DNA from 2 places in the Mesorhizobium sp. WSM4845 genome. Region 1 is predicted to be linked to the other one. Evidence: predicted binding sites of a transcription regulator. Region 1 holds the regulator's gene; the other holds the start of a gene.

Evidence for each region. The regulator HrcA, encoded in region 1, represses chaperone genes, less so after heat shock. The targets are predictions, from matches to a motif close to GTTAGCACTCNCNNNNNGNGAGTGCTAAC.
Region 2: groES (co-chaperone GroES) is a predicted target of HrcA. The motif match lies at 1,416-1,444, and genes of this name have one in related genera.

Annotation. Positions count from the first base shown of each region.
Region 1 is NZ_JBVVQA010000012.1:141,108-144,298, forward strand. It holds gene cysK (cysteine synthase A) at 1-814, opposite strand, end outside; gene AC0L2C_RS16155 (hypothetical protein) at 1,119-1,316, opposite strand; gene hrcA (heat-inducible transcriptional repressor HrcA) at 1,398-2,513, opposite strand; gene rph (ribonuclease PH) at 2,649-3,191, shown strand, end outside.
Region 2 is NZ_JBVVQA010000018.1:1,589-4,779, reverse strand. It holds partial or broken gene AC0L2C_RS20250 (recombinase family protein) at 1-294, shown strand, start outside; gene groES (co-chaperone GroES) at 1,496-1,792, shown strand; gene groL (chaperonin GroEL) at 1,855-3,191, shown strand, end outside.

The sequences.
Region 1 (3,191 bases):
CGACGAGCCGCGCATTGGCGACCGAATCCTCGTTGGAGACCTTGACGATCTCGTCATAAATGGTCGTGTCGAGGATCTTCGGCGCGAAGCCGGCGCCGATGCCCTGGATCTTGTGCGGGCCGGGCTGGCCGCCCGACAGCACCGGCGAGGCTTCCGGCTCGACGGCGACGACATGCACGGAGGGCTTGCGCTGCTTCAGCACCTGGCCGACGCCGGTGATGGTGCCGCCGGTGCCGATGCCGGCGACGAAGATGTCGACTTCGCCATGAGTGTCGTTCCAGATTTCCTCGGCAGTGGTGCGGCGGTGAATTTCCGGATTGGCGGGATTCTCGAACTGCTGCGGAATGATGGCGTCGGGCAGCGTCGCGGCCAGTTCGTCGGCCTTGGCGATGGCGCCTTTCATGCCTTTCGGCCCTTCGGTCAGCACCAGTTCGGCGCCGAGCAGCGCCAGCATCTTGCGGCGTTCGACCGACATGGTTTCCGGCATGGTCAGGATCAGCTTGTAGCCCTTGGCGGCGGCGGCGAAGGCGAGCGCGATGCCGGTGTTGCCCGAGGTTGGCTCGATCAGCGTGGTCCTGCCGGGCGCAATCCTGCCCGATGCCTCCAGCGCCTCGATCATCGAGACGCCGATGCGATCCTTGACCGAGCCGATCGGGTTGAAGAATTCGAGCTTGGCCAGCAGATTGGCGACGACGCCCTTTTCCCCCGCGAACTTGTCGAGCCGCACCAGCGGCGTGTCGCCGATCGTCTCGGTGATCGAATTGTAGATGCGGCCGCGGCCGGGCACAGGCACGGTGGTGGCGGGCTTGTTCATTGGTTTCGCTCCCAAGAGGTCAGATGGGCAAGGGTCAGGCAATCAAGTGAGTCAGGCAACTAAGTCTCGACCAGGCAGGATAAAGCCTTCGGCCGCGCAAGCTAGTCTGCCGTTTGAAAATATCCGACGGGGTCGCATGCTGAATACATCCTCGCCCGCAGGTGACGGCCAGATGCAACCGCCGCCGCCCTCGGGGCACCGCATCACTTGCCGGTCGGCCCAGACCGCGTCGCCGGAGACGACGAAGCCGGTCACGAGATCCTCATGCTCGCCGGTCGGCTAGCCGTCCTTGCACCTTTCGGGCTCAGTTCCCGGCGGCGTAGAAATCGTCGTCGAGGCGCTTTTCCAGCGCGACGAGATCGGCCGGCAGCGGCAGGCCCATGGCGCGCATCTCCCCCAGCTTTTCGCGCAACTGCTCCTGCACTTCATGCTGATCCTCGGGCTGGTTGATCATCTGCTCGAGCAACAGGCTGATCTGAGCCTTGAATGATTCCAGCGCCATTTTTTTCTCCTTGAGGTTCCCTTAAGCATGTCGCGTTGGAAGGATCCGTGCGACGCGCTTCGGTTTTTTGGGCGACATGCATTATCGCAGCATGCGGGAAATAAGCTGCGCGGTATAGTCGACCATCGGCACGATGCGTGCGTAGTTCAGCCGGGTCGGGCCGATGACGCCGAGCGCGCCGATGACGCGGGCGTCCTTGTCGCGATAGGGCGCCACGACCAGCGACGAGCCCGACAGCGAAAACAGCTTGTTCTCCGAGCCGATGAAGATGCGCACGCCGGAGCCTTCCTCGGCGAGGTCGAGAAGCTGGATCAGCCCGTCCTGCGTCTCCAGATCCTCGAACAAATGCCGCAGCAGCTCGATGTCGGCCTGGGCGGTGACATTTTCCAGCAGATTGGCGCGACCGCGCACGATGAGACGCGCCGGCAAGCCGCTCTCGGCGCCTGCCCAGACAGCAAGGCCCTTCTCGACCAAATCCTGCGACAACGTGTCGAGGGCGGCCCTGGTTTCTTCCTTGATGCGGGCGATCTCGACCCGCGCCTCGGCCAGCGTGCGACCGCGGATATGGGCGTTGAGGAAATTCGAGGCTTCGTGCAGTTGCGAGACGGTGATGCCGGCGGGCAGGTCGACGACGCGGTTTTCGACGTCGCCGTTCTGCGACACCAGCACGGCCAGCGCCTTGTTCGGCTCGAGCTGGATGAATTCGATATGCTTGAGCGCCACCTCGTTCTTGGCGGCAAGCACGAGGCCGGCGCCGCGCGACATGCCGGACAGCATCTGGCTCGCCTCGGTGAGCATGTGCTCCAGCGTCGCACCAGAGCCGGAGGCGCGTACCTGCGCCTCGATGGTGCGGCGCTCCTCGTCGGAGAGATCACCAAGCTCCATGAAGGCATCGACGAAGAAGCGCAGGCCGGCCTGGGTCGGCAATCGGCCGGCCGAGATATGCGGCGCGTAGATCAGGCCGAGATGCTCGAGATCGCTCATCACATTGCGGATGGTGGCCGGCGACAGCGAAGACGGCAGGATACGCGACAGGCTGCGCGAGCCGACCGGCTCGCCGTCCTTCAGATAGGAATCGACAATGCGCCGAAAGATGTCGCGCGAGCGCATGTCGAGCGATTGAAGGGCGGGCGATTGAAGCGCGGGGGATTGGAGCGCTGCCGCCGACTGGGAACCGGGATCGACTGCCTTGGTCATTCGAGCCAAATACCTCCGGCCCAAGGATATAGACATCGGCCTCGCCCGCGCAACTGGTCCATTTTCCTTTGCGCCTCTCGTCGCGTGCGGCTACAAGCCGGCCACGACTCCTAAAACGACAAGAAAGAAGCCTGAATGCGCCCTTCCAAACGCCAGTTCGACGAAATGCGAGCCATCTCCTTTGAGCGCGGCGTCTCCAAGCACGCGGAAGGCTCGTGCCTGGTGAAGTTCGGCGACACCCACGTGCTGTGCACCGCCAGCCTCGAGGAAAAGGTGCCGGGCTGGATGCGCAATTCCGGCAAGGGCTGGGTGACGGCGGAATACGGCATGCTGCCGCGCTCGACCGGCGAGCGCATGCGCCGCGAGGCTTCGGCTGGCAAGCAAGGCGGCCGCACGCTGGAAATCCAGAGGCTGATCGGCCGTTCGCTGCGCGCAGTGGTCGATCTGCAGGCGCTGGGCGAGCAGCAGATCACCGTCGACTGCGACGTGATCCAGGCCGATGGCGGCACGCGCACCGCCTCGATCACCGGCGGCTGGGTGGCGCTTTACGACTGCCTGCGCTGGATGGAAGCCCGGCAGATGGCCAGCGTCGCCAAGGTGCTGAAGGACCATGTCGCGGCTATCTCCTGCGGCATCCACGACGGCCAGCCGGTCATCGACCTCGACTATCTCGAGGAT
Region 2 (3,191 bases), on a different contig from region 1:
GCCCGGATGCAGGAGGCCATCAACGGGATGATGCTGGACATGATCGCCGCGATTGCCCGCAAGGACTATGACGACAGGCGGCGGCGGCAGGCCCAGGGTATCCAGAAGGCCAAGCAGGAAGGGCGCTACCGGGAGCGGCCTGAGGACCAGAAGCGCAATGCGGCCATAGTGAAGATGCTCAAGGCGGGCCAGTCCTGGAACAACATCGTGGCCGCAACCGGGGCCTCCAGGAGCACCTTGCCTAGGCTGGCGAAGCGGAGCCATTTAGCGCTCCCCTCGCCACGTCATACGTAAACAGGTGGTCCGTACCGTCTGCCCTACGCACTCCAACCGCTGGACAAGGATAGCCCCGCCAGCGCGTGCTCATGTCGGTCTGAGGTACCGCCACCGGGCAGCCTCTCGGCGTCTGGCGGTCGTCTCGCTCGGGCCTGTGTCGTGAAACCGAAGGGGCACGGGGGATGCCACGCATGAGCCTGTTATCCGATGGGTCGTAAGAAAATTTGGCCCGGATATTCCGATCCCTCCTTTTGACCCCGTTGAACCCGCTCACCCGAATTGTCTATCCGAGCTAGCCCAAGCGGCCGATTTGGGGGCGATCTTTATCGGCTACTAATGACCTGTCGCTTGACGCTGGGGTAGATTGGGTGGGCACGCGCGTCAGGCCGGAGTGTAGGCTGGGGTACGGAAGTCGCAATCTTTGAAGGCCCGTCCCCGGCCGCACTCTTGAGACACCCGCCCGGGTGGCCTTGGGGGCGGCACTAGCCGGTGTAAGACTGACAGGGTGCCCAAGGCTCCGCTGTCTGGTCCTGTCATCGCTCAGTCACTATTTTAGTTGTGCTGCCACTGCACCCTGCGAAGGCAGCTCAAAGCAGCGGGGACTAACCCCAAGCCCCCCACCCGGTCCCCGCTGCTCATTTACCGACTACCGTCGCAATGACGTCAAGGCCCGCGTGACCACCTACAACATCGCAGCACACGCCAGTACCCGGCATGATCGTCAAGGCTTTCCGGTGCCGTTGCGGCTCAACGCGCTGCGTTCACGGCGGAATTCGTGAAGGGAGAGATTCGCGCGGCAGGCGCACTGGACGGGCGCGCCATCTTGTCTATCTAATCGCCGACGCAAACCTCACCACGGAAACAATCCACCTCGATCACAAAATCCCAAACATCGTCCTCAAAACGAGCATTCCTCTCGACCTGCTGTTCGGAACCTACCTCGGCCATTAATTTCACATAATTTCACATTCCAAACAGAGACGAAAGTGGCCCAGAGCTTACGGCCGAAACGCTAGCTTAGGCAGTTGGATGCACCGTAACGGGGGCGAGGCTTCCGCGCCGATTCCAAATCCTTTGCTCTTCGGCCGTCCCCTCGTCCGTCTTGACTAGTACGAGCCCACAGCCTATTTCAGCGCCACGTTAGCACTCTCCACTGGCGAGTGCTAACCACGCTCCGGCAACGGAGAACCTTTCAACCTCCGCACCAGGGATATCCAAAATGGCAAAGTCGAATTTCCGGCCGCTGCATGACCGCGTGGTCGTTCGTCGGGTCGAATCCGAATCCAAGACCTCAGGCGGCATCATCATCCCCGATACGGCTAAGGAAAAGCCGCAGGAAGGCGGCATCATCGCCGTTGGTTCCGGCGCCCGCGACGAGGCCGGCAAGCTCGTCCCGCTGGACGTCAAGGCCGGCGATCGCATCCTGTTCGGCAAGTGGTCGGGCACCGAAGTCAAGCTCAATGGCGAAGACCTTCTGATCATGAAGGAATCCGACATCATGGGCATCATCGGCTGAATATCGGCCTCACCACCACTTAAACCCCAGGGCTCAATTCAAGCCCCTGCCAGGAGCTAAAAATGGCTGCCAAAGACGTAAAATTTTCCCGCGATGCCCGTGAGCGCATGCTGCGCGGCGTCAACATCCTCGCCGACGCAGTGAAGGTGACGCTCGGCCCCAAGGGCCGCAACGTCGTCCTCGACAAGTCATTCGGCGCACCGCGCATCACCAAGGACGGCGTCACCGTCGCCAAGGAAATCGAACTTTCCGACAAGTTCGAGAACATGGGCGCGCAGATGGTCCGCGAAGTTGCTTCGAAGACCAACGACATCGCCGGCGACGGCACCACGACCGCGACCGTTCTGGCGCAGTCGATCGTCCAGGAAGGCCACAAGGCGGTTGCCGCCGGCATGAACCCGATGGACCTGAAGCGCGGCATCGACCTCGCGGTTGGCGACGTCGTCTCGACGCTGATCAAGAACGCCAAGAAGATCAAGACCTCGGAAGAGGTTGCCCAGGTCGGCACCATCGCCGGCAATGGCGATGTTTCGGTCGGCTCGATGATCGCCGAAGCGATGCAGAAGGTCGGCAACGAGGGCGTCATCACGGTCGAGGAAGCCAAGACCGCCGAGACCGAACTCGAAGTCGTCGAAGGCATGCAGTTCGACCGCGGCTATCTCTCGCCCTACTTCGTCACCAACGCCGACAAGATGGTTGCGGATCTGGAAGACGCCTACATCCTTCTCCACGAGAAGAAGCTCTCCAACCTGCAGGCCATGCTGCCGATCCTCGAGGCTGTTGTGCAGACCTCGAAGCCGCTGGTCATCATCTCGGAAGACGTCGAAGGCGAGGCTCTGGCCACGCTGGTCGTCAACAAGCTGCGCGGCGGCCTGAAGATCGCCGCCGTCAAGGCGCCAGGCTTCGGTGATCGCCGCAAGGCCATGCTGGAAGACATCGCCATCCTCACCGGCGGCCAGGTCATTTCCGAAGACCTCGGCATCAAGCTCGAGAATGTCAGCCTCAACATGCTCGGCCGCGCCAAGAAGGTGTCGATCTCCAAGGAGAACACTACCATCGTCGACGGCGCCGGCAAGAAGGCCGAGATCCAGGGCCGCGTCGCCCAGATCAAGCAGCAGATCGAGGAGACCACCTCGGACTACGACAAGGAGAAGCTGCAGGAACGTCTCGCCAAGCTGGCGGGCGGCGTTGCCGTCATCCGCGTCGGCGGTGCGACCGAGATCGAAGTCAAGGAAAAGAAGGACCGCGTCGATGACGCCCTCAACGCGACCCGCGCGGCCGTCGAAGAAGGCATCGTTCCCGGCGGCGGCGTCGCACTCCTGCGCGCTTCGATGGCCATCACCGTCAGCGGCGCCAACTCCGACCAGACCGCCGGCATCGCCATCGTGCGCCGCGCGCT